DNA from 2 places in the Streptomyces sp. NBC_00247 genome. Region 1 is predicted to be linked to the other one. Evidence: riboswitches for the same ligand, from Rfam matches in the RefSeq annotation. Region 1 holds a riboswitch; the other holds the start of a gene.
What was found. Region 1 has a riboswitch for S-adenosylmethionine ahead of thrC (threonine synthase). Riboswitches for the same ligand answer to the same signal wherever they lie in the genome.
Positions count from the first base shown of each region.

Region 2: another riboswitch for S-adenosylmethionine. It lies ahead of OHT52_RS23455 (aminotransferase class V-fold PLP-dependent enzyme); the one in region 1 lies ahead of thrC (threonine synthase).

Region 1 is NZ_CP108093.1:3,897,417-3,912,670, forward strand. It holds gene OHT52_RS16665 (carbohydrate-binding protein) at 45-1,076, shown strand; gene OHT52_RS31500 (hypothetical protein) at 1,152-1,400, opposite strand; gene OHT52_RS16675 (GNAT family N-acetyltransferase) at 1,423-1,911, opposite strand; gene nagA (N-acetylglucosamine-6-phosphate deacetylase) at 2,008-3,162, opposite strand; gene OHT52_RS16685 (ROK family protein) at 3,162-4,094, opposite strand; gene OHT52_RS16690 (DUF3263 domain-containing protein) at 4,394-4,651, shown strand; gene OHT52_RS16695 (MarR family winged helix-turn-helix transcriptional regulator) at 4,727-5,182, opposite strand; gene otsB (trehalose-phosphatase) at 5,310-6,161, shown strand; gene OHT52_RS16705 (alpha,alpha-trehalose-phosphate synthase (UDP-forming)) at 6,196-7,581, opposite strand; gene OHT52_RS16710 (glucosyl-3-phosphoglycerate synthase) at 7,630-8,598, opposite strand; SAM riboswitch class I at 8,753-8,880, shown strand; gene thrC (threonine synthase) at 8,899-10,188, shown strand; gene OHT52_RS16720 (MoaD/ThiS family protein) at 10,218-10,496, shown strand; gene OHT52_RS16725 (cold-shock protein) at 10,925-11,131, shown strand; gene groL (chaperonin GroEL) at 11,481-13,103, shown strand; gene OHT52_RS16735 (beta-ketoacyl-ACP synthase III) at 13,370-14,320, opposite strand; gene OHT52_RS16740 (TetR/AcrR family transcriptional regulator) at 14,447-15,046, shown strand.
Region 2 is NZ_CP108093.1:5,385,172-5,400,425, reverse strand. It holds gene OHT52_RS23510 (metallophosphoesterase family protein) at 77-883, opposite strand; gene OHT52_RS23505 (AMP-dependent synthetase/ligase) at 1,159-2,955, shown strand; gene OHT52_RS23500 (glycosyltransferase family 4 protein) at 3,029-4,171, opposite strand; gene OHT52_RS23495 (glycosyltransferase 87 family protein) at 4,332-5,570, shown strand; gene OHT52_RS23490 (hypothetical protein) at 5,546-6,820, opposite strand; gene OHT52_RS23485 (C40 family peptidase) at 6,846-7,907, opposite strand; gene OHT52_RS23480 (C40 family peptidase) at 8,152-9,177, opposite strand; gene OHT52_RS23475 (NYN domain-containing protein) at 9,501-10,862, opposite strand; gene OHT52_RS23470 (hypothetical protein) at 10,899-11,141, opposite strand; gene OHT52_RS23465 (rhomboid family intramembrane serine protease) at 11,330-12,082, shown strand; gene OHT52_RS23460 (Lrp/AsnC family transcriptional regulator) at 12,079-12,360, shown strand; gene OHT52_RS23455 (aminotransferase class V-fold PLP-dependent enzyme) at 12,448-13,848, opposite strand; SAM riboswitch class IV at 14,020-14,137, opposite strand; gene trpD (anthranilate phosphoribosyltransferase) at 14,220-15,254, opposite strand, start outside.

The DNA.
Region 1 (15,254 bases):
CCCGGTCGGCGACGGCTGACGACATGTGGAGGAGTGACCCAGGGATGACGGCCGGAAACAACGGCGAGAGCAAGCCCGAGGACGACGACCCGTTCGGCTATCTGTACGAGGACGGGCAGGCGGCGGGCGCCCAGCCCCCCGGCGGTGGCGGCTACGGCTACCCCGGACCGGCTGCTCAGCCGGGTATCCCCCGGACCTCCTACAACCAGGTGCGGGCCGTCGGAGAGCGGCAGTACGGGCAGGTCCCGCCGCAGCAGGCCTATGGTCAGCCCCAGCAGCAGTACGGCCAGCCCCAGCAGCCCTACGGTCAGCAGCCGCCGCAGTACGGTCAGCAGCCCTACGGTCAGCCCGCCGCCCAGTACGCGGCCCCGGAGACCTACCCCGGCGGTGCCGTGACGACGTCCGGTTCGGTCGGGCACGGTGGCGGCGGCGCCGGGCGGAGCGGGAACGGCGGCCGTGGCGGCCCCAACACCAAGGCCATCCTCGGTGGCGCCATCGCGGTCGTCGCGGTCGTGCTGATCGGTATCGCCGCCGCCCTGACCACGGGCGACGGTGACAAGGACGACCAGAAGAACGACGCCTCGGCCTCGGCGGCCCCCAGCGACGACACCCAGAAGTCCGAGTCGCCCGAGCCCACCGCCTCGGACGAGCCGGCCGAACTGCCGAAGCAGGACGCCGCAGCGCTCAGCCTCGGCGGCACGGCCTCCCTGGAGAACACGATTCCGGGCGCCAAGAGCGCCAGCGGGCGCTACATCAGCCTCAACGAGGTCGGCCGGTCGGCCACCTGGACGGTCGAGGTGCCGGAGGCCGGGGCGTACACCCTGTACGTGACGTACGGCGTGCCCGGCAAGGACGCCAAGACGACCCTGACGGTCAACGCCGAGGCGCCCCGCTCCATCAACATGAAGAACTACGCGCAGGCGGCCGAGGGCGACGCGGCGAAGGGCTGGACGAACACGTACGCCTACGTCAACCTCACCAAGGGTTCCAACACCCTGAAGCTCTCGTGCGAGGTCGGCGACCTGTGCGACGCCAACCTGGACCAGCTCTCGCTGAAGGCCGGGCAGCAGCAGTAACGGTGGGCCGTGGGCCGTGCGGTGCGAGGCGCGAGGTGCCGGTGGCCCGGAGCACGGACGAGTGGTCCGGACGGTTCAGAGCACCGGTGCGAGAGGTTCCACGGTGACGCGGGGCAGCAGGTCCGTGCAGGCGTCCGCGTCGAACTCCCCGGCCGCCGGGGTCAGTACGGTCGCGGCGGACAGGGCGACCGCGCGGGCGGTTCCCGGGATCGTGCCGAAGAGACGGCCATGGGCCCAGAGGGTGTCCGGAGGGCGGGCACCGAGCGTCCGAGGTGCGTGCCCGCGGCGTCCGCGGACGGCCGGCCGCGGACGCTCCTCGGCCACCGTGCGGCCGGCCGGGAGGCGTTCAGAGCCGCAGGTGCATGATGTGCAGTCCGACGTACCCGGCCTCCGGGTGCAGGAAGCCCTCGGGCAGGGTGCCTATGACCTCGAATCCGAGTGATGCGTAAAGCTTCACTGCGTGGACGTTCGTCTCCACCACCGCGTTGAACTGCATGGCGCGGTATCCCTGTTCTCGTGCCCAGTCCACGGTGTACGCGCACAGCGCCCGGCCCACGCCCTGCCCGGAGTGGGCCGGGTCGACCATGTAGCTGGCGCTCGCGATGTGCGAGCCGTTGCCCTGGTGGTTGCGGTTCATCTTCGCGGTGCCGAGGACGGTCCCCGCACCGTCCACGGCGACGACCGTGCGGTTCGGGTGCGGCAGCAGCCACCAGCCTCCGCCCTGTTCTTCGTCGAGGTCGGTGGGGTAGGTGAAGGTCTCGCCTGCGGCGACGATCGTGTGGAAGAAAGGCCAGATGGCCGGCCAGTCCTCCGTGGTGGCTTCCCTGATCAGCATGGGAACAGCCTGTCCTGCGGGGACGGTGGTGACAACGCCGTTTCGCGGGTGGCGATGTACCGTCCCCGTCAGGGTGATTCAGAGGGTCAAGAGGTTTCAGGCGCCCTTCGGCTCGACGACCCACTCGCCCTTGCGCATGACACCCTTGAGGGCGAACGCCTCGTCGAGTACCACCAGGTCGGCGTCCTTGCCGGTCTCCAGCGAGCCGATCCGGTCGTAGAGGCCGAGCAGCCGGGCGGGGTTGACGGAGATGGACCGGACGACGTCTTCGACCGGGATGCGGTCGATCGTCACGGCCCGCCGGAACGCGGTGTCCAGGGTGAGCGTGGACCCGGCGATCGAGCCGCCCTCCACCAGCCGGGCGACCCCGTCCTTGACCTCGACCGCGAGCGGGCCGAGCTGGTACGCGCCGTCGCCGAAGCCGGCCGCGTCCATGGCGTCGGTGATCAGCGCGACCCGGGCGGCGCCCGCGTGGTGGTAGGCCACCTCCAGGGCCGCCGGGTGCAGGTGCGTACCGTCGTTGATCAGCTCGACGGTGATCCGCTCGTCCTCCAGCAGCGCCGCGATCGGGCCGGGGGCGCGGTGGCCGAGGGTGGGCATCGCGTTGAAGAGGTGGGTCGCGACGGTGGCGCCCGCGTCGATCGCCTCGACGGTCTGCTCGTAGGTGGCGTCGGTGTGGCCGATCGCCGCGATGACGCCCTGCTCGGCGAGGAGCCGCACCGAGTCGAGCCCGCCGGGGAGTTCGGTGGCGAGCGTCACCATCTTCGCGGTACCGCGTGCGGCCTTCAGCAGGGTCTGGACGGCGGCCGGGTCGGGGTCGCGCAGCAGCGCCTCGCTGTGCGCGCCCTTGCGGCAGGGCGAGATGAAGGGGCCCTCGAAGTGGATGCCCGCGATGTCGCCCTGTTCGGTCAGCTCGGAGAGGACCCCGGCCCACTGGCCGAGGAAGTCCAGGGTGTCGGTGACGGTGGAGGCGACGACGGTGGTCGTGCCGTGTTCGCGGTGTGTCCGTACGCCCGTCAGCACCTGGTCCACCGAACCCGCGGTGAAGGACGCGCCGCCGCCGCCGTGGTTGTGCATGTCCACGAACCCGGGGACGACCCAGTGGCCGGTCAGGTCGATGGTCCGGGCGTCCTCGCGGGCCCCGTCCACGATCCGTGTGCCCTCGACGGCCAACCGGCCGTTCACCTCCGTGCCCCCGGGCCGTACGACCCGGGCACCGGTGAGAACCGTGCTGTCTGCGCGTCCGGCCATCAGACGGATACCTCCGTGGCGAGTAGATCCCAGGCGAGCAGCCCCGCGCCCAGGCATCCGGCGGTGTCCCCGAGGGTCGCCGGGACGATGTGGGGCAGTGTCTGGAACGTGACGCGTTCCTCGACGGCCGCACGCAGTGGTGTGAACAAGGTTTCCCCCGCCTCGGCGAGCCCGCCACCGATGATGAGTGTGCGCGGGTCCAGCAGGGTGATCGCGGTGATCAGTCCGGCTGCCAGCGCGTCGACGGCGTCCGCCCAGACGCGCAGGGCGGCCGGATCGCCGGCATCGACGGCCCGCGCGCAGTCCGCCGCGTCCTGGGTGGGGTCGCCGCAGGCGGCGGCCCAGGCACGGGTGACGGCGGCGGCGGAGGCGAGCGTCTCCAGACAGCCGCGCTGACCGCAGCCGCACTCCGGGCCGTCCGGCCGGACCACGATGTGCCCTATCTCCCCGGCGCTGCCGTGCGCGCCCGCCTCCACGACCCCGTCGATGCCGATCGCGCCGGCGATGCCGGTGCCGAGGGCGACGAAGAGGAAGCGGTCGGTGCCGTGTCCGGCCCCGCCGCGGCCTTCGGCCAGTCCTCCGGTGCGGACGTCGTGGCCGAGCGCGACGGGGACGGAGCCGAGCCGTTCGCCGAGGAGGTCGCGCAGCGGCAGGTCGCGCCAGCCGAGGTTGGCGGCGTAGACCGCGATGCCCCGCTCGGCGTCGACGATGCCCGGAACGGCCACCCCCGCGGCGACGGCGGGCTCGCCGAAGTGCTCCTCGCCGTACGCGCGCAGATCGGCGGCGAACCCGAGGATGGTCTCGACCACCGCGTCGGGACCGCGCTCCCGTCCGGTGGCCCGTCGCTCCTCGTGCAGGAGGGTGCCGTCGGCTCCGACCAGCGCGGCCTTCATTCCCGTGCCGCCCACATCGAGGGCGATGACATGTCTCACGGGGGACAGTTTCGCCCGTCGACCTCAAAAGGTCTAGTCCACTATTCCGCTTTGTATTGGGTGCATACAAAAATCGCGGGCGGTGGGGCGCCCGGGTGGCACTGTCCGGGGGGCGCGTTACGTTGGTCGGCATGACCGCCCCCGAGAACGGAAACGGAACCGCAGGCTCGGAGGAGACCGGCGCCGCGAGCACGGAGGAGACCGGCGCCGCGAGCACGGAGGAGACCGGCGCCGCGAGCACGGAGGAGACCGGCGCCGACGAGACCGCCGACCCGACCACCGCCGAACCCACCGCCGAAGTGACCGTGGGCCCGGACGTGAGCGCGAGCACCGGGGCCCTCTCCGCCCGGGACCGTGCGCTGCTGGCTCTGGAACGGCGGTCCTGGGCGAGCCCCGGCGCGAAGGAACGCGCCATCCGCGAGGAGCTGGGCCTCTCCCCGGTCCGGTACTACCAGCTGGTGAACGCCCTGATCGAGGACCGTCGCGCGCTGGAGGCCGACCCCGTGACGGTCAACCGTCTGCGCCGCGTACGGGACGCCAAGCGGAGCCGGCGCTGAGCGGGGCCCCCGGCAGCACGGGCGACCCGCGTACCTGGAGCGTCCGGCGTCGGCGCGCGCGACCCGAGCCACGCCCTACGGCCGCGGCCAGGGCCGTCCCGACAGCCGCTCGATGTCGGTGTTGAACCGCTTGAGGTAGCCGGCGAAGGTCTCCACGTCCTCCGGCGACCACTTCTCCAGCACCAGCCCGAGCCCGCTCGCGTTCCTCTCGCGCTCCACGTCGAGCCGCCGCGCGCCCGCTTCCGTGATCCGGAACTTGCGGGCCATGCCCCCCGACGGGTCGGGGATGCGTTCCACCAGTCCGGCCTGCATCGCGGCGGCGGTCTGCCGGTTGAGGGTGGACGAGTCGAGCCCGAAGGCGTCGCTCAGTTCCTTGATGGACATCGGCCCCTGTACGCGGATGCGGCTGAGCAGGACGTACGCGCTCCGCTCCAGCACGTCGTCCTTGCGCCGTCCGTTGGCGGTGCGCAGGAAGATGTGGCGGCTGAGCAGCATCTGTTCGTACTCGACCTGCTGGATGGGGTCGTCCATGCGTCTCGCTCCTTGGTGCTGTCCCGCGCTCCCTCCCTCCCGAGGTTACGGGGCGTGCGCGGGGCACCGCCCCGGCGCACGGGGTGCGGTCTCGGCAGGTCCGCCCCTCCCTCGCTAATGTCTGAGCATGGGCACCCACCTGGACCACCTGCCGACTCCGTCCACCGAAGCGGGCCGCGAAGGGCTCGCCGCGCTCCTGGCCCGGCCGGACCGGGCGGTGGTGGCGCTCGACTTCGACGGCACCCTCGCCGAGATCGTGGCCGACCCCGAGCAGGCGCGGGCCCATGCCGACGTGCTGCCCGCGCTCGCCGCCCTCGCGCCGAAGATCGCGTCCGTCGTCGTGATCACCGGCCGCCCGGCCGCCGTCGCGGTCGCGCACGGCGGGTTCGCGGGGGTCCCCGGCCTGGAGCACCTGGTGGTTCTCGGCCATTACGGCGCCGAGCGCTGGGACGCCGCCTCCGGTGAGGTGGCCGCCCCGCCGCCGCATCCCGGCCTCGCCGCCGTCCGCGCGGAGCTGCCGGCGCTGCTCGACGGGCCCGAGGTGCTGCGCGGCACCTGGGTGGAGGAGAAGGGGCAGGCCGTCGCCGTCCACACCCGCCGCGCCACCGATCCGCAGGCCGCGTTCGAGCTGCTGCGGGAGCCGCTGGGCGGGCTCGCCGCGCGCCACGGGCTGATCGTCGAGCCGGGCCGCCAGGTCCTGGAGCTGCGCCCGCCCGGGGTCGACAAGGGCGTCGCGCTCACCGGGTACGCGGCGGAGGTGGGGGCGGGGTCGGTGCTCTACGCGGGCGACGACCTCGGTGACGTCGCGGCCTTCGCGGCGGTGGAGAAGCTGCGTTCCGGCGGTCCGGACCCGGTGCCCGGGCTGCTGGTGTGCAGCGGCGGCACCGAGGTGCCGGAGCTGGCCGACCGGGCCGACCTGATCGTGCCGGGCCCGGCGGACGTCGCGGCGCTGCTGGCGACCGTGGCCGCGAACATCTGAGGGTGGCTGGGAGGAGCCGCGAGCGGGGCGGGTCTCACCCCTCCCGCAGCGCCTCCAGCTGCTGGAGGAACCACGCCTGCGGGGGCAGCGCGGTCGCTGCCTCCGCGAGCCGGGCCGACCGCTCGGCCCGCTCCCGCTCGTCCATGCCCAGTGCCTCGTGCAGGGCCTCGGCCGTCGCGCTGACGTCGTACGGGTTCACCACCAGCGCGTCGGCGCCCAGCTCCTCGTACGCACCGGCCTCGCGGGACAGCACCAGGGCGACCCCGTGGTCGGAGACGACCGGGACCTCCTTGGCGACCAGGTTCATGCCGTCCCGGATGGGGTTGACCAGCGCCACGTCGGCCAGCCGGTAGGCGGCGAGCGAACGGGCGAAGTCGTCCTTCACGTGCAGGACGACCGGGGTCCAGGTGTCGGAGCCGTACGCCTTGTTGATCTCGTCGGCCAGCTCCTGGACCGCCGCCGTGTACTCCCGGTAGACCGCGAGGTCCTGGCGGGAGGGGTAGGCGAAGGCGACGTGCACGACGCGTTCGCGCCACTCGGGGTGGTTGTCGAGGAGGGTGCGGTAGGCGTGCAGCCCGCGCACGATGTTCTTGGACAGCTCGGTCCGGTCGACCCGGACGATCGTCTTCCGGTCGCCGTCGCCGCCGATCTGCTCGCGCAGCGCGGCCATCCGCTCGTCCACGTCCGGCTCGTGCGAGCGGGCGAGCAGGAAGTCGCCGTCGGCGCCGAGCCCGTGCACGCCGATGCGCGTCCCGCTGGTGCCGCCGAGGATCTCGGTGCAGCAGCCGATGAACGCGTCGGCCCAGCGGCGGGTGAGGAAGGCGGCCCGGTCGGCGCCGAGGATGCCGCGCAGCAGCTGTTCGCCGATGTCGTCGGGGAGCAGCCGGAAGTAGTCGACCGGCGCCCACGGGGTGTGCGAGAAGTGGCCGATGCGCAGGTCGGCGCGGAGTTCGCGGAGCATGCCGGGGACCAGCGCGAGGTGGTAGTCCTGCACCAGCACGGCGGCGCCCTCGCCCGCCTCCTCGGCCAGCGCCTCGGCGAAGGCCCGGTTGTACGTCTCGTACGCGGCCCACTGGCGCCGGAACTCGTCGTCGAAGACCGGCTCGACGGGGGTCTGGTAGAGGAGGTGGTGGACGAACCAGAGCACGGAGTTGGCGATGCCGTTGTAGGCGTCGGTGTGCACGCCGGCGTCGATGTCGAGCATCCGGACGCCCTCTTCGCCGACCCCGCGCCGGACCGCCTCGCGGTCGCCTTCGCTCAGCGCGGCGCAGACCCACACCTTGTCGTCGACGGCGCTCAGCCCGGAGACGAGGCCGCCCCCGCCCCGGCGTGCGTCGAGGGAACCGTCCTCGTTCAGCGTGTACGACACGGGGCCGCGGTTGGACGCGACGAGGACCTGGGCTGCGTGCTCGGAGACCATGTAGCGGAACCTAGCCCGATACGTAACCCCCCAAACGTGTTCGGGCTCTCAAGCGGCGCGGCGGGTCGTGTACTCGGCGATCTCCCGGACCGGCGGCCGTTCCTCGGTGTCCACCACGTAGGTGTGCGGCCGGAAACCGTCCTCGTCCCGCTCGAACTGGGTCAGCATCGGACGGACCAGATGCCCCCGGGAGAGCCGCAGCTGCGCGGTCCGGTAGATGGTGGCGGCCATCCGTCCCAGCGCCTGCCCGTCCTGGTGGCGGTGGCGGCGGACGCCGACGTCCACCTGGGCCAGCGCGTCGAGCCCCACCGTGTGCAGCGCGTCCACCAGGAGCCCCAGCTCCACGCCGTACCCGACCGGGAACGCCAGCTGCTCCAGGAGCCGGCGCCGGACCGCGTACTCGCCGCCCAGCGGCTGGACGAAGCCGGCGAGTTTCGGCCAGTGCAGATTGAGCAGCGGGCGTGCGACCAGTTCGGTGACGCGGCCGCCCTGCGCGGGAGTTCCGGCGGGGGCGTGCCCGTCCTCCAGCGGCCGGTCGTACATCGCCTTGACGAACTGGATGCCCGGGTCGGTCAGCAGCGGGCCGATGATGCCGGAGACGAAATCGGCGGAGAAGTCCTTGAGGTCGGCGTCCACGAAGCAGACGATCTCGCCGCTGGTCACGAAGAGCGACCGCCAGAGCACCTCGCCCTTGCCGGGGACGGCGGGCAGCCGGGGGAGGATCGCGTCGCGGTGCACCACCCGGGCTCCGGCCGCGCGGGCGACGGCGGAAGTGGCGTCGGTGGAGCCGGAGTCGATCACCACCAGCTCGTCCACCAGCGGGACCTTCTCCATCAGCTCGCGGCGGATGACGCGCACGATCTCGCCGACCGTCGCCTCCTCGTTGAGCGCGGGCAGTACGACGCTCACCGAGGAGCCCCGCGGGTCCCGGTCCCGGGCGGCCAGGAGACGGTCCAGGGGGCGGTCGGAGGCGGCCCAGGAACGGCGGGTCAGCCAGCTGTCGACCTCTTCCAGCACGGGCGCTACTCCCTGTTTGTGATCCATCTCGCGGTTCGGACGACTACCTCAACCGTCGGGTGCTTCGGTTACAGTCTTGAACACAGCTCACCGCCTTCGCATGTCGGGGTCGGAGGGCGGACAAACGCCTGGATCGAACGGTCCAGTGCCATAGCGCTCATCCAGAGGGACTGAGGGAACGGCCCGTTGAAGTCCCGGCAACCCTCCCGCCGGCCGCGAGGCCACGGTGGGGAAGGTGCCAATTCCGTCTTGCGGCGAAACGCGTCGCAAGGAAGATGAGGAGAAAGGGCCTCCGCCATCATGGCTGAACAGATCGCCGAAGCGACGTCCGGAACCGTGGATCTCGGTCCCGCCGACGCGCTTTCCTGCCGCGAGTGCGGCGAACGCTTCCCCCTCGGCCCCATTTTCGCCTGCGCGTCCTGTTTCGGGCCGCTCGAAGTGGCGTACGACCTGCCGAGCGGCTCCCCCGACGAGCTGAAGAAGCGCATCGAAGCCGGCCCGAACAACATCTGGCGCTACGCGCCGCTGCTGCCGGTCCCCGCCGATGTCGCCGACAAGCCCAACATCAACCCCGGCTTCACCAAGCTGGTCAAGGCCGACAACCTCGCCCGCGAACTGGGCGTCACCGGCGCCCTGTACGTCAAGGACGACTCCGGCAACCCGACGCACTCCTTCAAGGACCGCGTCGTCGCCATCGCCGTCGAGGCCGCCCGCGCCTTCGGCTTCACCACCCTCTCCTGCTCCTCCACCGGCAACCTCGCCGGCGCGGTCGGTGCCGCCGCCGCGCGGGCCGGCTTCCGCTCCTGCGTGTTCATCCCGCACGACCTGGAAGAGGGCAAGGTCGTCATGGCCGCCGTGTACGGCGGCGAGCTGATCGGCATCGACGGCAACTACGACGACGTCAACCGCTTCTGCTCCGAACTGATCGGCGACCCGCTCGGCGAGGGCTGGGGCTTCGTCAACGTCAACCTCCGCCCGTACTACGGCGAGGGCTCGAAGACGCTCGCGTACGAGATCTGCGAGCAGCTCGGCTGGCAGCTGCCCGACCAGCTGGTCATCCCGATCGCGTCCGGCTCCCAGCTCACCAAGATCGACAAGGGCCTCCAGGAGCTGATCAAGCTCGGCCTCGTCGAGGACAAGCCGTACAAGATCTTCGGCGCCCAGGCCGAGGGCTGCTCCCCGGTCTCCACCGCCTTCAAGGCCGGTCACGACGTGGTCCGCCCGCAGAAGCCGAACACGATCGCCAAGTCGCTCGCGATCGGCAACCCGGCCGACGGCCCGTACGTCCTGGACATCGCCCGCCGCACCGGTGGTGCGGTGGAGGACGTCGACGACGAGCAGGTCGTGGACGCCATCAAGCTCCTCGCCCGCACCGAGGGCATCTTCGCGGAGACCGCGGGCGGCGTGACCGTCGGCGTGACGCGGAAGCTGATCGAGGCCGGTCTGCTCGACCCGACGCTGACCACCGTCGTCCTGAACACCGGTGACGGCCTCAAGACCCTGGACGCGGTCTCCCCGACCACCGGTCTGACGGCGACCATCCGCCCGAGCCTGGACGCGTTCCGCGACGCGGGCCTCGCGGCGCACTGACCACCCCAGAACCGAGGAAGGCAATCCCCATGAGCGTCAAGGTCCGCATCCCCACCATCCTGCGCACGTACACCGGCGGCCAGGCCGAGGTCTCGGCCGAGGGCACCGTCCTCTCCGAGGTCATCGAGTCCCTGGAGAAGGACCACCCGGGCATCGCCGCGCGCGTGCTGGACGACCAGGGCAAGCTGCGCCGCTTCGTCAACGTGTACGTCAACGACGACGACGTCCGCTTCGAGGGCGGCCTCCAGGCGGCCACGCCGGACGGCGCCGGCGTCTCGATCATCCCCGCCGTCGCCGGCGGCTGCTGACCGTACGGCCGCTCGACGGCGCGCCACACCGAGGACATTGCCCCCTTCGCGTACGACGCGGAGGGGGCAATTCCGTAGGGTTGAGCGCGGTACAGTTGGGGAAGCCCCCTCCGCCGCTCGTGTCGAGCATGTGCGAGATCGCGCCGCGGCGCGACAAGAAACAGCCAAAGTCCGGATGCCCTCTGTGCCTTAAGTGGCCTTTGTCTGGCCCGACTTGCCCAAGATTCTCAGCAAATCCTCACGTTCGGGTGTTCCGGCGCGCTCAGAATTCCCGTCCGATTGACCTGTTGCAGAGGGCAGTTGGACAGATACATTCGGCCGCGGTCGAGGCGTTCCGGCGCACGCACCCTCTCCTGTCGGAGGGTGAGTTCTGACCCGGGTCCGCGAAGTGCGGTCCTGTGCAGGGGCCAGAAATAGGGGAGTTAGGCATGGCTCAGGGCACCGTCAAGTGGTTCAACGCGGAGAAGGGGTACGGCTTCATCGCGGTCGACGGTGGTGCGGATGTTTTCGTCCACTACAGCGCGATCCAGATGGACGGGTACCGCACCCTCGAAGAGGGTCAGCGAGTTGAATTCGAGATCTCGCAGGGCCAGAAGGGGCCGCAGGCGGACATGGTCAAGCTCGCCGTGGGCTGAGTTGGACGCGGTCGGCAACGATATTTCTTCACCACGCAGGGCCCGTCCCCCAGGGGGCGGGCCCTGCGTGGTTTCGCGTTTTCCGTGCAAGGAAGGCGTTCCGCGGGTCCGGAGGGCGTCCGGAGGCTGCCTCGGGCTTGTCCCCAGGACGAGGGGGACGCTTGCACTCGCAGGGGTCGAGTGCTAATCATTGGCGTTAGCACTCTCCAGGTGAGAGTGACAGAAACTTGGACCGGGCCGGTGAGGCCCGCAGGCGCGGCGGGGCAAGGAACCGCCGGGCACGCAGGCCGTCCGTCGCGGGCGCCACTCGGTCCGGAGCAATCCACCCCGTCCGGGAGGACCACTTCACATGGCCAAGATCATCGCGTTCGACGAGGAGGCACGGCGCGGTCTCGAGCGCGGGATGAACCAGCTCGCCGACGCCGTCAAGGTCACCCTCGGCCCCAAGGGCCGTAACGTCGTCCTCGAGAAGAAGTGGGGCGCGCCCACGATCACCAACGATGGTGTTTCCATCGCCAAGGAGATCGAGCTCGAGGACCCGTACGAGAAGATCGGTGCGGAGCTGGTCAAGGAGGTCGCCAAGAAGACGGACGACGTCGCCGGCGACGGTACGACCACCGCCACCGTTCTGGCCCAGGCGCTCGTCCGCGAGGGTCTGCGCAACGTCGCCGCCGGTGCCAACCCGATGGCCCTCAAGCGGGGCATCGAGAAGGCCGTCGAGGCCGTCTCCGCCGCTCTGCTGGAGCAGGCCAAGGACGTGGAGACCAAGGAGCAGATCGCTTCGACCGCCTCCATCTCCGCCGCCGACACCGAGATCGGCGCCAAGATCGCCGAGGCGATGGACAAGGTCGGCAAGGAAGGCGTCATCACCGTCGAGGAGTCCCAGACCTTCGGTCTGGAGCTGGAACTCACCGAGGGCATGCGCTTCGACAAGGGCTACATCTCGGCGTACTTCGCGACCGACATGGAGCGTATGGAGACGTCCTTCGACGACCCGTACATCCTCATCGTCAACTCGAAGATCTCCAACGTGAAGGACCTCCTTCCGCTGCTGGAGAAGGTCATGCAGTCGGGCAAGCCCCTGCTGATCATCGCCGAGGACGTCGAGGGCGAGGCCCTGTCGACCCTGGTCGTCAACAAGATCCGTGGCACCTTCAAGTCCGTCGCCGTCAAGGCTCCGGGCTTCGGTGACCGCCGCAAGGCCATGCTCGGTGACATCGCCATCCTCACCGGTGGCACGGTCATCTCCGAGGAGGTCGGCCTCAAGCTGGAGAACGCGGGTCTCGACCTGCTGGGCTCTGCGCGCAAGGTCGTCATCACCAAGGACGAGACCACGATCGTCGACGGTGCCGGCGAGAGCGAGCAGGTTCAGGGTCGCGTCAAGCAGATCCGTGCCGAGATCGAGAACTCCGACTCGGACTACGACCGCGAGAAGCTCCAGGAGCGGCTGGCGAAGCTGGCCGGCGGCGTGGCCGTCATCAAGGCCGGTGCCGCCACCGAGGTCGAGCTCAAGGAGCGCAAGCACCGCATCGAAGACGCGGTGCGCAACGCCAAGGCCGCCGTCGAGGAGGGCATCGTCGCCGGTGGTGGCGTGGCTCTGCTCCAGGCGTCCGCCGTCTTCGAGAAGCTCGACCTGACGGGCGACGAGGCCACTGGCGCCAACGCCGTCAAGCTCGCGCTGGAGGCCCCGCTCAAGCAGATCGCCGTGAACGGTGGTCTTGAGGGTGGCGTCGTCGTGGAGAAGGTCCGCAACCTGCCGATCGGTCACGGCCTCAACGCCGCGACTGGCGAGTACGTCGACATGATCGCCGAGGGCATCATCGACCCGGCGAAGGTCACGCGCTCCGCCCTGCAGAACGCCGCGTCCATCGCCGCGCTCTTCCTCACCACCGAGGCCGTCATCGCCGACAAGCCCGAGAAGGCCGGCGCGGCCGCCCCGGGTGGCATGCCGGGCGGTGACATGGACTTCTGATCCCCTTCCGGGATCGGTGGTTCCACCCCCGCAGCGTCCAGCTGTAGCTTCGGCCCCCAGGATTCGTCCTGGGGGCCGAAGTGTTTTCCGGGGGCGGGTCTGCTCCGCGCCCAGCGCCGACAGATGGCGGGTGAAGTCGTCAACGCGCCGCCCCAGCTCCCGGCGGTCCCGGTCGGACCAGTCGGCCGGCGCTCCGCCGAGCGCCTGGACCGGGGCGGTCGGCGCGGTCAGGAAGGCCCGGTCCGGCCTGGAACGGCCCGGGGCGGTCAGGGGCAGGTGACGACCTGGCCGGCCCAGGAGAGTCCGCCACCGAAGGCGAAGATCAGTACCGGTGTGCCGGAGGGCAGTTCGCCGCGTTCGGACAGCTTGGACAGGGCGAGGGGCACCGAGGCGGCGGAGGTGTTGCCGGATTCGACGACGTCGCGGGCGATGACGACGTCGTCGCGCAGGCCGAGTTGCCGGGTCAGGGACTCGATGATCCGCAGGTTGGCCTGGTGGGTGACGACCCCGCCCAGGTCGGCGGGGGTGATTCCGGCACGGAGGCAGGCTTCCCGGGCCACGGCGGGCAGTTCGGTGGTGGCCCAGCGGAAGACGGCCTGGCCCTCCTGCGCGAACCGCGGCTGCCACGCGCCCGCCAGTCGGACCGCCTGCGCGCGCGTGGGATCGGAGCCCCAGGTCACCGGTCCGATTCCGGCGTCACCCTGTTCGGCGGCGCTGATCACGGCGGCGCCCGCGCCGTCGCCCAGCAGGATGCAGGAGGAACGGTCCATCCAGTCGGTGACGTCCGACATCTTCTCGGCACCGATGACGAGCGCGTGCCGGGCGGCTCCGGCGCGCACGGTGTGGTCGGCGCAGGCGAGCGCGGTGCAGAAACCGGCGCAGCCGTTGTTGAGATCGAAGCAGACCGCCGAGGGAATGCCGAGGTGCGCGGCGACCTGGGCGGCGGTGGAGGGGCAGCGGTCGACGGCGGAGCAGGTCGCCACGGTGACCAGGCCGATGTCGGCGGGCTCCAGACCGGAGGCGGCCAGTGCCTTTCCGGCCGCTGCCGAGGCCAGGTCGGTGACGGACTCGCCGTCCCCGGCGATCCGCCGGGTGGCGATTCCCGTGCGCTGCCGTATCCAGGCGTCGTTGGTGTCGACCATGCCTTCCAGCTCGGTGTTGGTCAGCACGCGGGAGGGCTGGTAGTGCCCCAGGGCGGTGATGCGGGACCCGGACAAGGCTGTGCTCCTTCGGTCAGGCCGTGCGGCACCGGCCGGGTGGGTGGCCGGGTGGCGACTCCTCCGGAATATAGCAACCGACCGGTCGGAAGCTAAAGGGTTCGTGCGGGACTATGATCGGCTCCCATGAGCCCTCGGAACTCGGTCGTGGAGACCCGCCGCACCCGGCAGCGCATTCTGGAGCGCGGTCTGGTGATCGCCTCGGCGGACGGGCTCGGAGGGCTCACCATCGGGCGCCTGGCCACTGAACTGGCGATGAGCAAGGCCGGAGTGCTCGGCCACTTCGGCACGAAGGAGCGCCTGCAACTCGAGGTCCTGGACGCCGCGGCCGAGTTGTTCGCCCGGGAGGTGCCGGAGAAGGTACGGGACGTGGCCGTCGGCCTGGCGCGACTGCGGGCGCTGTGCGAGGCGTGGGTGTCGATGCTGGAGCGGAACGTACTGCCCGGCGGCTGTTTCTTCGCCGCGGCGGCCACCGAGTTCGACGGGCGCGAGGGCCCGGTGCGCGACTCCGTCGCGGGCCTGAGCGATCTGTGGCGCCGCGACCTGCGCCTTCACGTCCAGTGGGCGGTCAGGGCGGGAGAGCTGCCGGAGGACACGGACGCCGAGCAGATGGTCTTCGAACTCGTGGGCGTCATGCTCTCTCTCAACCACTTCCTCCAGCTCACTCGCGATCCGGCCGCTCCGGCCCGTGCCCGTCGCGCCCTGGGGCGGGTCCTGGGCGACTGACCGGCGCGTCGTGCTTCCCTCCGGCCCTGTCGGCCGGGATGGTCTCAGGGACCGTTCGTCGAGCCGACTGTTCCGGTCGGAAGTCCGGAAAGATTTCTCGTCCGGTGATGTCGAGAACCCGTGACCGGCTCCGTCCCCGTAGTGAACGCGCCCACGGACACGGACGCGGGGAACACGGACACGGACGCGAGGAACGCGACCACGGACG
Region 2 (15,254 bases), 1.5 Mb from region 1:
GGAGCCTGCCGGGTGCAGGCTATCGCGTGCGGGTGAGCGCCCCGCGCGGGCATCCCTCGCGGGCCACCGCGGGCTTTCACCACTCCAGCGCCCACGGCCTGCCGGTGGAGGCGAAGTGGCCGACGTTGACGCACTCGGTCGCGCCGATCCGCATCCGGCGGGCCAGGGGCTGGTGGACGTGGCCGAAGAGGGCGTACCGGGGGCGGGTGCGGCGGATCGCGTCCAGCAGGGCGCGGCTGCCGCGTTCGAAGCGGCGGGCGACGGTGTCGTAGACGAGTTCCGGCATCTCGGGCGGGATGTGGGTGCAGAGGACGTCGACCTCGCCGACCGCCTCCAGCTTCGCGGCGTACTCCTCGTCGCTGACCTCGAAGGGGGTGTTCATCGGGGTCCTGAGCCCTCCGCCGACGAATCCGAAGACCCGTCCGCCGATCTCCACGCGCTGGCCGTCCAGGACGGTGGTGCCGGGTTTCGCGTACTCGGGCCAGAGGGTGGGGACGTCGACGTTGCCGTACGTGGCGTACGTCGGCGTCGGCATGGCCGCGAACATCTCCGCGTACTGCTTGCGGACCGCGCCGAGGATGGCGGCGTTGCGGTCCAGGCCCGCCCAGAGCTCGCGGCCGAAGTCGCGGGCCTCCTCGTAGCGGCGTGCGGTGCGCAGGGCCACGATGCGGTCCGCGTTCTCCACACCGAAGAGGTCGGGGAAGATGCCGCGCGAGTGGTCGGCGTAGTCGAGGAAGAGCACCAGGTCACCGAGGCAGATCAGGGCGTCCGCGCCGTCGCCCGCACGGGCCAGCGCCTCGGCGTTGCCGTGGACGTCACTGACCACGTGGACGCGGGTCCGGCCGCCGCGGCCCGCCGTCGGCCGCTCTTCTCCTGCACGCATGTGATCACCCTAACCACGGCCCCGTGGCCTGAACAGGGCTTCGGACCTGCGGTTACTTCCGAGTCCCGAGGGCGGTGGTCTAGGGTTCCGGGAACGGCGGCCTCTGTATGTGATGCATAAGACATCTGTCCTGCTCCTCTATCCGGAAGCACTACCGGTGGGTAACGTCCGGGCAGTCCAGTCGTGCTCACCCCACTGAGCACCTGCCAATCGTGGACCGCTTCCGGTGCGTCACACAGAGCCGTGGCACCGGAGCCCGATGAGGAGCAGCAGTCTTGCGCGAGTTCAGCCTTCCGGCCCTGTACGAGGTCCCCACGGACGGCAACCTGACGGATCTCATCCGCCGCAACGCCGCTCAGCATCCCGCCACCGCGGTGATGAGCCGCAAGGTGGCCGGAGTGTGGACCGACGTGACCGCGACCCAGTTCCTGGCCGAGGTCAGAACCGCAGCCAAGGGCCTCATCGCCTCCGGCGTGCAGCCCGGCGACCGGGTCGCCCTGATGTCGCGCACCCGCTTCGAGTGGGTGCTCCTCGACTTCGCGATCTGGACCGCGGGCGCCGTGACCGTACCGGTGTACGAGACCAGTTCGCCCGAGCAGATCCAGTGGATCCTGGGCGACTCCGGTGCCGTCGCGGTGATCGTCGAAAGCGACGCGCACGCCGCGTCGGTCGCCTCCGTACGGGGAGGGCTGCCGGAGCTCAAGCAGGTCTGGCAGATCGACGGGGGCGCGGTCCAGGAGCTGAACGCGGGCGGCGGCGAGGTCTCCGAGGAGACCGTGGACCTGCGGACGACCGCGGCGAAGGCCGACGACCCGGCCACCATCGTCTACACCTCCGGGACCACCGGCCGTCCCAAGGGCTGCGTGCTCACCCACCGCAGCTTCTTCGCGGAGTGCGGCAACATCGTGGAGCGGCTCAAGCCCCTCTTCCGTACCGGTGAGTGCTCGGTGCTGCTCTTCCTCCCCACCGCGCACGTCTTCGGGCGGCTCGTGGAGGTGGCGGCCGTGATGGCGCCGATCAAGCTCGGCTGCGTACCGGACATCAAGAACCTCACCGACGAACTGGCCTCGTTCCGGCCGACGTTGATCCTCGGGGTGCCGCGCGTCTTCGAGAAGGTCTACAACGCGGCCCGCGCCAAGGCGCAGAGCGACGGCAAGGGCCGGATCTTCGACCGCGCGGCGTCGACGGCCATCGCCCACAGCCAGGCGCTGAGCAGCCCCAAGGGCGTCTCCCTCGGACTGAAGCTGCGGCACCGCCTCTTCGACAAGCTCGTCTACGGCAAGCTCCGCGCGGTCCTCGGCGGGCGCGGCGAGTACGCGATCTCCGGCGGCGCCCCGCTCGGCGAGCGGCTCGGCCACTTCTACCGGGGCATCGGCTTCACCGTCCTGGAGGGCTACGGCCTCACCGAGAGCTGCGCCGCCACCGCCTTCAACCCGTGGGACCGGCCGAAGATCGGTACGGTCGGCCAGCCGCTGCCCGGCTCGGTGGTGCGGATCGCCGACGACGGCGAGGTCCTGCTGCACGGCGAGCACCTGTTCACGGGGTACTGGGGCAACGAGGCGGCGACCGCCGAGGCGCTGGCCGACGGCTGGTTCCACACCGGTGACATCGGCACCCTGGACGAGGACGGCTATCTCGCGATCACCGGCCGCAAGAAGGAGATCATCGTGACGGCGGGCGGCAAGAACGTCGCCCCCGCGGTGATCGAGGACCGCATCCGCGCCCACGCCCTGGTGGCCGAGTGCATGGTGGTGGGCGACGGGCGGCCGTTCGTCGGCGCGCTGGTCACGCTGGACGAGGAGTTCCTCGGCCGCTGGGCCGACGAGCACGGCAGGCCCGCCGGTTCCACCGCCCGCTCGCTGCGCGAGGACGCCGAACTGCTGGCGGAGATCCAGCGGGCGGTGGACGACGGGAACGCGGCGGTCTCCAAGGCGGAGTCGGTGCGCAAGTTCCGTGTCCTGGACGCCCAGCTCACCGAGGAGGCGGGGCACATCACCCCCTCGCTGAAGCTGAAGCGGAACGTGGTCGCCAAGGACTTCGCCCACGAGATCGAGTCGATCTACGGCGGCTGATCCCGCCGCGCACGACGGGAGGCCCGTACGCGATCGGATCGCGTACGGGCCTCCCGTCGTGCGCGGCGCCCGGTCAGAGCAGGGTGCGGAGCTTGTCGGCGAGCAGGTCCCAGCGCCACTTCTCCTCGACCCACTCACGCCCCCGCTCCCCCATCCGGCGGCGCAGTTCCGCGTCGCCGAGCAGGGTGACGATCCGGTCGGCGGTGTCCTCGGCGTCGCCGCCGCGCACCACCCAGCCGGTCTCGCCGTCCAGGACCGCGTCGGGCGCCCCGCCCGAGTCCCCCGCCACCACCGGCAGCCCGGTGGCCGAGGCCTCCAGGTAGACGATGCCGAGGCCCTCCACGTCGAGGCCGCCGCGCCGGGTCCGGCAGGGCATCGCGAAGACGTCGCCGGCGCCGTAGTGCGCGGGGAGCTCCTCCCAGGGCACGGAGCCGGTGAAGCGCACGGAGCGGCTCACCCCGGTCTCGGCGGCGAGCCGCTCCAGGTCCTCGGCGTACGGGCCGCCGCCGACGATCAGCAGCACGGTGTCGGGGTGGCGGGCCAGGATCGCGGGCATCGCAAGGATCAGGGTGTCCTGGCCCTTGCGCGGCACCAGCCGGGAGACGCAGACGACCACGGGCCGGTCGGTGAGCCCGAGCCGGGCCCTGACCCGGTCGCCGCCGGACGCCGGATGGAAGGTCTTCTCGTCGACGCCGGGCGGGAGTTGCACCATGCGGGCCGCCGCCTCGGGGGTGAGCGCGGCGGCGATCCGGGACCGGGTGTACTCACCGAGGTAGGTGATCGTGTCGGTGCCCTCCCCGATGCGGCGCAGCAGCTGCCGGGAGGCGGGCAGTTGGGCCCAGCCCGCCTCGTGGCCGTGGCTGGTGGCGACGAGCCGGCGGGCCCCGGCCCGGCGCAGCGCGGGGGCCATCAGGCCGAGCGGGGCGGCGGCGCCGAACCACACGGAGGCGCAGCCGTGCTCCCGCAGCAGCCCGGCCGCGCGGCGGGTGACCCGGGGGGTGGGCAGCAGCATCGTCGTGCGGTCCCGGACCACGGTGAAGGGCTGTTCGGCGTCGAAGTCGGCGGTGGCCCGTACGCCCTCCTCGGTCCGCTTCCAGGTGGAGGCGTAGACGACGAGCTGTCCGGGGTCCAGCCGCAGCGCCATGTTGTGCAGGAACGCCTGGATGCCACCGGGGCGGGGCGGGAAGTCGTTGGTCACGATCAGGGTCTTGTCCATCGCCGCCGACAGTAACGGACGCCCGGCGCGTGACGGACCGCCACCCGGAGCGGTACGTCCCCCGGCCGCCGGGTCCGGGAACGGTTCCCGGCCGCGCCTGAGTCCCGCGCGAGGCGGCGCCCGGCATCATGGCTCCGGACGACGGACCCTTGGGAGCGCCATGACGGGACGGGCCGGCACGGTGGCACTCCTCGCTGTCTGGGTGCCGACCAGGGCGACTCTGCTGCTCTGGGTGCTGAAGGTGGCCACCGCGCCGGGTCTGGACGTCACCGTGGACGTCTCGGTGATCTACCGGGGCTGGTACGACGTGCTGCGCACCGGGGTCTTCCCGCCGGGCGACCTCACCTGGCAGTACCCGCCGGCGGCGGCGCTGCCCGTCCTGGCCCCCGCGTTGCTGCCGTTCCTGGAGTACGCGACGGCGTTCTCCGTGCTCGTGCTGGTCTGCGACGCGTTGGTGCTGGGCGTGCTGGCGCGGGCGGGCTCCCGGCCGGGGGCGCGGCGCGCGGGCGCCTGGGTCTGGGTGGCGGGAGTACCGCTGCTGGGCCCGACCGTCTACGCCCGGTACGACCTGATGGTGGCGGCGGTCGCGGTGGCGGGGCTGCTGGCCGGGGTGCGGCGCCCGAGGGTGCTGGGGGCGCTGGCGGCGTTCGGGGCGCTGCTGAAGGTGTGGCCGGTGCTGGTGCTGCTGGGGACCGCCCCGGGGCGGGTGACCCGGCGTGCCTGGTCGGCGGCGGTGGTGGTGGCCGGGGTGGTGGCGGCGGGGTTCTGGCTGGCGATGCCGGGTGCGTTCGGGTTCCTCGCCCATCAGCGGGACCGGGGCACCGAGATCGAGTCGCTGGGCGGGCTGGCGCTCCATCTGGCCCGGCGGTCCGGCTGGCCGGGACGGATCGAACTGTCCTACGGCTCGATGGAGTTCCTCGGGCCGGGGGTGGGCCTGGTGTCGTCGCTGGCGCTCTGGCTGAGCGTGGCGGGGTTCGGCTGGCTGGTGGTGTGGCGGCTGCGGGCGCGTACGTTCGCGGCGCACACCGCGGCGGACGCGGCGTTCACGGCGGTGCTGCTGTTCACGACGACGAGCCGGGTGATCAGCCCGCAGTACCTGGTGTGGCTGGTCGGGCTGGCCGCGGTCTGCCTGGTCCTCCCGGGCAGCCGGATGGGCCGGCCCGTGTGCCTGGTCCTGCTGGCCTGCCCGGTGACCTTCCTGGAGTTCCCGCTCGGCTTCGTGCACGTGGTGGCGAGCGACGGCACGGGCGTGGCCCTGCTCCTGGTGCGGAACGGGCTGCTGGTCGCCGCGGCGGTGATCGCGGCGGCGAGGCTGTGGCGCGCGGCTGGACCGGTGGCCGCGGAGGAGGCGGTCGGACCGGCTGCCCGGGTGCCTCAGCCGAGCCGGTCGGCGAGGTAGTTCCGCCAACGGGTGGTGAACTCCCGCTCGCCGATGCCGAGGACCTTCTCCATCGCCGTGTCCACCGCCCCCCCGCGTCCGTCGTGGGCCCCCACCTCCCGGTAGAGCTCCCTGAGCGCGTCCTCGCCCCACTCCCCGGCGATGAGCGCGCAGGCGAGCCAGCCGCCCTCGTACGCCCGCGCCAGCTCGTCCGCGTCCCGGTCGAAGGCGAAGTCGTCGTCCAGGGGCAGCGCGGCGGGCAGGTCCCGGGCGCGGACCGCGGTGACGAGTTCGGGGGCGATCTCACCGGCCGTACGGTCCTCCTGCCGGTACGCGGCCCAGTCGGCGAACCCCTCGGAGAGCCAGAGCGGGGTGGCCGCCGTGGTGGTGGTACGGGTCGCCACGTGCGTGGTCTCGTGGGTGAGGACGACCCTGCGGCCGAAGGTGCCGAGGGTGGCGTACGCCTCCGGGTTGACGACGACCCGGTCCGCGAGGCCCGGGTGCCCTTCGCCGTCGGAGACCGCGCCGGTAGTGACCGCGGCTATCCCGCGGTAGCTCCCGTCCGCCGAGCCCAGCAGCTCCGCCATGTCCCGGGTGGAGGCGGGGACGAGGTAGACCACCCGCGCCGCCCAGGTGTCCGGCCAGGCGGTGGAGACGGCCGGGACCGCCTCGTCCGCGGTCTCCGCGATCTCGCGGAGCTCCTTCGCCGGGCGGCCGACGCCGAGGACCAGGCTGTGGGTGCCGTGCACCGCGACCACCTTGCCCTGGTCCCACAGCGGTACGGCCGCGCCCTTCGCGGGCCGGTCCGCCGTGAGGTACCAGGACCCGGCGGAGCCGTCCCGGGCGAGCTCCACGGTGCGGCGGGCGGTCGCGGGCGCGGTGTCGAAGCCCGCGACGCGGTAGTCCAGCTCGACGTCGGCGCTGGCCCGGTCGGCGCCCCGCGCGGTCACCGCCTTCACGGTGTACGTCCAGGACCGCAGGGGCACGTCCGCCAGGGCGGCCAGCGTGGTGCGCTGGGCCGTGCGCAGCGCGGTGGCGTCCGGGTCGACCACGGCCAGGTAGGCGGCGGTGTCGTGGTGCAGCACGGCGGCGGCCCGCCGGTCCAGGACCGTGGTGATCTGTCGGGCGGTGGCGGCGTCGGCGGTGCGGTGGGGGGCGGCGCACCCTCCGGCGGACAGCAGCCCGGCGACGAGCAGGCCGACGAGCGGGGCGCCCGCCGCACGCCGGGTGCGGGGGCGGCCCCGCCGCGCGTCGGACCGGGGTGGCGCCAGTTCTGCCATTGCGCCGATCGTACGGTCAGACGCGGGTGACCGAGGAGACGGGCATCATGCCGACGGGGTCGAAGCGGACCTGGGCACCGGGGTACGGGGCGTGGATGACCTGGCCGTTCCCGGCGTACATGGCGATGTGGCTGGCGTCCGCCCGGTAGGCGACGAGATCCCCGGGGCGTGCCTGGGAGAGCGGCACCATGCGGCCCGCGTACCGCTGGGCCTGGGAGGTGCGGGGCAGGCTCACGCCCGCGCGGGCGTAGGCCCACTGCATGAGCCCGGAGCAGTCGAAGCTGCCCGGGCCGTTGGCTCCCCAGACGTACGGGCTGCCCAGTGCCTGCTGGGCGGCGGCCAGGGCGGCCAGGGCTCTGGCCGAGCCCGGAAGGCTTCCGGTGGCCGCCCGCAGGGCCTCCGGGCCCCCGGAGCCGCCCGGGCCGGGGGGACGGCCGGAGCGGGACGCGTGGTCGTCGAGGGCGGCGCGCTCCTCGGGGGGAAGGGCGGCCAGCAGCCTGCGGGCCTCGGCGAGCTTGGTCTCGACGGTGTGCTTGTGGCGGGCCACGGCGGCTCGGCCGCGTTCCAGGTCCCGCAGGTCGTCCGCGGCCTCGGCGCGGATCTGCTCCATCTTCTGGCGGGTCCGGCGGAGCTTGTCGAGCACGAGCGACTGGCGCTCGCCGAGCCGGTCGAGGGTGGCGGCCCGGTCGAGGTAGGTGTCCGGGTCCGAGGAGAACAGCAGCGCCAGGGCGGGATCGAGGGATCCGGCGCGGTACTGCGCCCCGGCGACGGCACCGAGGCCCCCGCGCATCTCGTTGAGGGCGGCCTGGGTGCGGGCGGCGGCCTCCTGGGCCCGGTCGACCTTCTCGCGGAGGCGGTCGGTGTCCTCGCCGGCCCGGTTGAACTTCTCGGTGGCCCGCTCCGCCTCGCCGTACAACTGGTCGACGCGGGCCCGGGTGGCCTCCCGGTCGTGCGCCGGTTCCGCGCTCGCGGGCGCCCCGGTGAGGCCGGCGGCCGCGCTCGCCGCGGCGGCGGTCAGCACCGTGGCGCGGACGCCCCGGTTGAGGCCGGACTGGGTGGGACGGCGATGGGACGCCACGGGCCGTGCTCCTTCCGCTGCGCGCGTACGCACGCGGCCCCCTGCCGCCCGGGCCGGGCGGGCCGACGGACGGGGGCCGCACAGCAGACAGACAGTAATCGTCCGGTTGCACGACGGCCAAGGACCGGAACGGCCGCGCGGGGGGCCGAAACGGCTCCGCCCCGGCGGTGACCTCGGTCTCCGTCGGGGCGGGGCGTCGTGCGGGGGCGTACCGATTCGCCCGTTCGGGCGTCGGGCCGGTGCGTCAGATGCGGACGCCGACCTGGAAGCTGCCGATGGTGTCCATCGACTCGTAGCGGACGTACGCGCCGGGGTGCGGGGCGTGCAGCACCGTGTTGTCGCCCGCGTAGAGGGCGACGTGCTCGGTGTTGTTGAAGAACACCAGGTCGCCCGGCTTCAGCGAGCTGCGGCCGATCTGCGTGCCCTGGTTGATCTGGGTGTACGTGGTGCGGGTGATCGCGACACCCGCCTGCGCGTAGGCCCACTGCGTGAGGCCCGAGCAGTCGAACGAGCTGGGGCCCGTGCCGCCGGAGACGTACGGCTTGCCGATCTGCGTGGCGGCGTTGGCGAGGGCGGCGGCGCCGAGGGCGGAGGCCGGGACCTCGTTGCCCAGGTCGACTCGGGTGCCGGCGGAGCGGCTGGCGCGCGCGTCGTCGTCGGCCATTTTCTGCCGCTCGGCGGCGGTGAGGGTGTTCAGCAGGGCCCGGGCGTCGGCGAGCTTCTTCTGGTACTTCTTCTTGTTCGCGCCGAGGGCGTCGCGGACCTCGGAGAGCTCGGAGAGCTTCGCCTCGGCCTCCTTGCGCTCCTGGGCGAGGCTGCGCTGCTTGGCCTGGATCTTCTCCAGCGACTCGGTCTGCTTGGCCGTCAGCTGGTCGAGCGCGGAGGCCTGGTCGAGGAAGGTGTCCGGGTCCGAGGCGAGGAAGAGCTGCACGGAGGGGTCGATGCCGCCGGAGCGGTACTGCGCGGTGGCGATCGAACCGAGTTCGCCGCGGAGGCTGTTGAGGTCGGCCTGCTCGCGGGCGACCTTGTCCTGGAGGGCGTCGACCTCCTTCTCCAGCTTCTCCTGCTGCTCCTTGGCCCCGTTGTACTTCTCGGTGGCGGCCTCGGCTTCGGCGTAGAGCTTGTCGACCTTCTCCTTGACCTCGGCCTTGGTCGGCTTCGGGTCGGCGTGCGCGGCCTGGGCGGACAGGGCCACGGCGGCCGCCGCGGTCGCGGTGAGCACGGTCACACGGGCACGGCTCGGCTGCTTGGGTCGACGGTGGGACGCCACGAAGGCGAGCTCCTTCTTCCTCAGAGCCGCCTACCAGACCGGAGGGGAAACACCCGGAACGACCCGGCTCCGCACACTTCACGGACTCGGCGGTTCCTTCGCCGCCACCCCGAATGAGTGATCAACCGTGCGAAGGTTCGAGGCATGACCCTAGTGACCAAGCTGTGATCAGTTCAAATCCTTCCCGGAAGAACTTCGTCACACCCGGCACTTTCCCACCCTCGACGCACCGCGAGCGGCCAGGAGTTGACGGTACGTTTCTCCGAATCCGGCCGCGTGCGGCATGCCACGCCAAACCGGCCCTCACGGACCGCGGACAGCCCTCAGACGCGCGAAAGCCGCTTCAGGAGCAGGGCGGAAGCGACGGGCCGGGCACCGGCCTTGGCCACTCCGTCCGCCACCTCCCGGTCGGTGGAGACCACCACGACGGGCCGTCCCGGCGGTTCGGCACGGGCCAGTTGACGGATCAGCTCGTCGGCCGTCACCCCCGCCTTGCTGAAGAGCACCCGGACCCCCCGCGGCGGCGCGAGCAGCACCGGCACGGCGAGCTCCGCCCCGTCGAACACACAGGTCATCTCGGCGCCCGTCTGCGCGGCGAGCATCGAGAGCCCGCCCAGCAGCCGCAACCGCTGCTTCTCCAGCGGCATCTGCGGATAGCCGGTCTTCGTGACGTTGTAGCCGTCGACGATCAGGTGCGCCTGCGGCAGGGCCAGCAGCTGGTCCAGCAGCGCCGGGTCGGTCTCCGACAGCGCCCTGGCGGCGATGTCCTTGGGCGACATCCGGCCCGGCTCGACCGCGTCCACCCCGTCGGCGGGGCGGGACGTCGCGGGCGGCAGCGCGAGTTCGCGGCGCAGCCCCGCGGCGGCGTCGAGCACGGTGTCCAGCAGCAGGCGCAGCCGCATGTCCTCGACCGAACGGCCCTCGCGGGCGGCTCTGCGGCCCGTCTCCACGGCCGTCTCGGCCTCCGCCAGGCGCGTTTTGAGCCGGCGGTTCTCGCTCTCCGCCTGGGAGACCTGGGCCGCCGTCTCGGCGCGTACGGCGTCCGCCTCGGCTGCGGCCCGGCGTACCGCGGCCTCGCTGCGCTTGACCTCGCTGAGGGCACTGCGCAGCTTGCGGTGGAGCGACTCGGACTCCTTGCGCGCGGCGTCCAGTTCGGCGCGGAGCCGCTCGGTGTCGGTCTTCGTCTGGTCGCGCGCGTGCGCCAGTTCCTCGCGCAGGCGTTCCGTCTCGCGCCGGGTCTCGTCGTCGGCGCGCTCCGCGCTGGCCCGCTGGACCTCCTCGCCGGCTGCCTGCACCAGCTTGACCCAGCCGACCGGGCGGAGCACGTACGCGGCGGCGGCGACGTCCACCGGATCGGCGGCGGCCGGCGGCGCGCCGGCCTCCAGGGCGCGGGCCAGCTCGGGCTGGGCGGCGGCGATCCGCTCCCCGATGCGCCCGCGGAAGCGCGCGTCGCCCTCCAGGGCCGCGGCCATGGCGTTCCCGGCGAACTTCGCCCGCCTGGTCGGGGTGAAGCGGGCGTACTGACGCAGCTGGGCGGGCAGCTCTCCGACCGTCAGACCCCCGAAGGCGTCCGAGACCAGTGCGACGACCCGCCGCCGCACTCCCTCGGGCAGCGGGCGGTCGAGCGCCTCGACGGCGCCGTCGGCCCCATCGGCCGGATCAGCGCCGTTGGTCGGCTGCTCCACCATCCGTCACCCCATCGTGTCTGTGGTGCGACTCCGTCAGGAGTCGGCACCTGGCCTGTCCACCAGTTCGATCTGATCCACCGCGTTGCACCAGCGGCAGCGCACCGATTCGATCGTCTCACTGACGACCTCCCGCTCCTCGACACTGGCGTCACCGGCCAGGTCGAGGTGGATGTACTCCACCACCTTCGACGACCTCGTCACGTCGAAACGAGTGAGGTTCCCGCAGAGCGTGCAGCGCCAGCGGGTCGCGTCGGTCGGCTGGGGAACCGTCGTCATCGTGCCGTCCTCTTTCGTCGTCGGGGCCTGGTGCCGTCCCGGACCGAGCCCCGTCCTGTCCTGCCTCAAGGATCTCGCGGTGCGCCGTCGAACTGCGGTGTCCTGGGGCAACCCTACGGCCTCGCACCCCACCACCGGCACGGCGAGGCGGCCCGTACCGTTCCGTCCCGGTACGTCATGCTCCGTACATGATCGAACGGCGTGGCAGCGACCCTCTGGGCGCGGTACGGAGACTCCGCCTCCCGGCGGCGGCGGGCGACGCCCCCGTCACGTACGGCCTCATCGCGGTGTGCTGCCTGGTCTTCGTGGTCAGCCCGGTCTCCGGCCTCGGCCCGTCCTACGCCACCGCCGACGCGGCACTCGCCGCCCAGGCCGGATACTTCGAGCGCTGGGGCGTGATCCCGGCGGAACTGTGGGGCGGCCCGGCGCACGCGTGGCTCACCCCGTTCACCGCCCTCTTCGTGCACGGCGGCTGGCTGCACCTGCTGGGCAACATGCTCTTCCTGCACGTGTTCGGCGCCATGGCCGAGGAGCGGATGGGCCACCTCGGCTTCGCCCTCTTCTACACGGGCTGCGGCTGTCTGACCCTCGTCGTCTACGCGGCGGCGTACTCCGGCTCCGAGCAGACGCTGGTCGGGGCCTCCGGCGCCATCTCGGCGGTGCTCGGGGCGTTCCTGCGCCTCTTCCCCCGGGCGCGGGTCACCAGCATCTTCCCCTTCCTCCTCTTCCTGCCGCTGCGCTTCCCGGCCTGGATCGTGCTCCTCTTCTGGTTCGTCCTCCAGTGGCTGGCCGCCCGGAGCGCGGGGAGCGGTCCGGGCGTGGCCTACCTGGCACACGTGACGGGGTTCGGAGCAGGATTCGTCCTGGCCCGGGGGCCCCACCGGCGTGGGGCTAGAGTGAAGACACCAGCCACGGCCACCGAGGGAGAAAGCCAGCCGTGATCACCGCGATCGTGCTCATCAAAACCAGCGTCGACCGGATTCCGGAGATCGCGGAGTCCATCGCGGCGCTCGACAGCGTCAGCGAGGTCTTCTCGGTCACCGGCACGTACGACCTGATCGCCATGGTCCGGGTGGCCCGCCACGACGACCTCGCCGAGGTCATCCCCGGCAAGATCAGCAAGATCCCGGGCGTGGAGGCCACCGACACCCACGTGGCCTTCCGTACGTACTCCCAGCACGACCTGGAAGCCGCGTTCGCCATCGGCCTCGACGCGTAACCACCGCTTACGGAGCGGTCCTCGGCAGCACTTCGGCCGGGGACGGGCAGCTGCCCGTCCCCGGCCGAAGTGTTACCGGCATCGCCGTCAGATCTGCGCGGCGCCCCGGTCCGGGACGCAACGGCCGCCCTCGGTGCGGTACTTCCACTGGGCACCCTCGCTCACCAGCTCGCCGACCGCGCGCACGAACCGGTCCACGTGCTCGTCCGGCGTACCGGCGCCGAAGCTGACGCGGATGGCGTTCAGGGAGCGCTCGCCCGGCTCGGCCTCCGGCGCGCCGCACTCGCCCGGGTCCTGCGGGTCGCTGCCGAGCAGGGTGCGGACCAGCGGGTGGGCGCAGAACAGGCCGTCGCGGACGCCGATGCCGTACTCGGCGGAGAGCGCGGCGGCGAAGTGGGAGCTGTTCCAGCCCTCCACCACGAAGGAGATGACGCCGACGCGCGGGGCGTCGTCGCCGAAGAGCGAGAGCACCTTGACCTGCGGCACCTCGGCGAGGCCCGTGCGGACCCGGGCGACCAGTCGCTGCTCGCGGGCGACCAGCTTGTCGAAACCGGCCTCGGTCAGGGCCTTGCAGGCGGAGGCGATGGAGTAGACGCCGATGACGTTGGGCGAACCGGCCTCGTGGCGGGCGGAGGTGGTGTGCCACTCCACGTCCACGCCGCCGTCGGTGCGCCGGGCGACCTTCTTCGAGGCGCCGCCGCCGGCCAGGTAGGGCTCGGAGTCCTGGAACCAGTCGGCGCGCCCGGCGAGGACGCCGGAGCCGAAGGGGGCGTAGAGCTTGTGACCGGAGAAGGCGACCCAGTCGACGTCGAGTGCGGCGATGTCCACCGGGTGGTGCGGGGCGAGCTGGGCGGCGTCCAGCACGATGCGGGCACCGTGCGCGTGGGCGGCGGCGGCCAGTTCCTTGACCGGCCACAGCTCGCCGGTGACGTTGGAGGCGCCGGTGACGCAGACGAGGGCCGGACCGTAGGGGTTCCGGTCGGCGAGCGCGCGCTCCAGGGTCTCGACGGCCTGCTGCGGGGTGCGCGGCGCGTTGAGGTAGGTGACCCGGGCGTCCCGCCAGGGCAGCAGCGAGGCGTGGTGCTCGGTCTCGAACACGAAGACCTCGCAGTCGGCCGGGATCACGGCCGCGAGCAGGTTGAGCGAGTCGGTGGTCGAGCGGGTGAAGATCACCTGGTCGCCGGGGCGGCAGCCGAGGAACTCCGCGACGGTGGCGCGGCTGTTCTCGAAGAGGTCGGTGGAGAGCTGCGAGAGGTAGCCGGCACCGCGGTGGACGCTGCCGTAGTACGGCGCGTAGGCGGCCACGTCGTCCCAGACGCGCTGGAGGGCCGGGGCGCTGGCCGCGTAGTCGAGTGCCGCGTAGGTGACCTCGCCGCCGGTGACGAGCGGGACGGTGACGTCCTTGCCGAGCACCGGCAGCGGGGCGGTGTCCGCGTCGAAAGCGGCGGAGGAATCGGGGGTGTTGAGGGCAGCAGAAGACACGGACATGACGAACTCCCGGAGTACACAGGCGAATTCACCGGGCCGGCGGGTACGCGGCAGCACGGTGCGAAGAGAGGAGAGGGGTGCGGAGAAGGGCGTTGCGCCCTATCGCATTCGCTTGCTCACAAGAGGCTCCCTAGGGACCAGGACCCCGGGGGTTGGCATCGAATGCCGAGGGGCCCGCGCTTGCCGCAGACCTCGCTGCCTGCGGCCTGGTCTTCACCCGGGGCACCCCGCCACGGACGGAGGGTTGCCGGACAGCGGGCCGGGGCCGTAGTCGCTGTCACTCATGACCTGCCAGCATCTTGCCACAGGTGCCGGTGAACGCAAGGGCGCGGTCCGCATCGCGGACCGCGCCCCTTCTTCACACGTGCACGTCAGGCGTTGCTGGCCGCCACCCAGCGCTCCAGCGCGCGGTGCGCGGACCCGGAGTCGATGGACTCGGCGGCGGCCTCGATCTTGGCGCCGATCTGCTCGGTGAGGGTGCCCTCGCCCGGGTCGAGCGCCACGAGCGCCGCCGCCGAGTTCAGCAGCACCGCCTCGCGCACCGCACCCTTCTCGCCGTCCAGCACCCGGCGGGCGACGTCCGCGTTGTACGAGGGGTCGGCGCCGCGCAGCGCCTCGACCGGCACCAGTTCCAGCCCCACGTGGCGCGGGTCGAAGGCCTCCTCACGCACCTCGCCGTCCCGGACCACCCAGACCCGGGAGGTCGCGGTGGTGGTCAGCTCGTCGAGCCCGTCGTCGCCGCGGAAGACGAGCGCGGAGTTGCCGCGCTCGGCGAGGACACCGGCCACGATGGGCGCCATCCTCAGGTCGGCGACCCCCACGGCCTGGGCGCGGACGTGGGCGGGGTTGGTGAGCGGGCCGAGGATGTTGAAGGTGGTCTGGGTGCCGAGTTCCTTACGGGCCTTGGCGGCGTACCGCAGGGCCGGGTGGAACTTCACCGCGAAGCAGAAGGTGATGCCCGCCTCGGCCGCCACCTCGGCGACCCGCTGCGGGGTCAGCTCCAGGTTGACGCCGAGCTTCTCCAGGACGTCGGAGGCACCGCTGGCCGAGGAGGCGGACCGGTTGCCGTGCTTGACGACCTTGGCCCCCGTGCCGGCGATCACGATCGCGGACATCGTGGAGATGTTGACCGTCTTCGCGAGGTCGCCGCCGGTGCCGACGATGTCGACCGAAGGGCCGGGCACCTCGATGGTGCGGGCGTGCTCGTACATCGCGCGCACCAGGCCGCTCACCTCGGCGACCGTCTCGCCCTTGGCGCGCAGCGCGATGGCGAAGCCCGCGATCTGCACGTCGGTGGCGTCCCCGCTCATGATCCGGTCCATGGCCCAGGCGGTGTCGTCCGCGCCGAGGTCCTGGCCGCGCACCAGGGACGTCAGTACGCCGGACCAGGAACGGTCCGCCGCGCT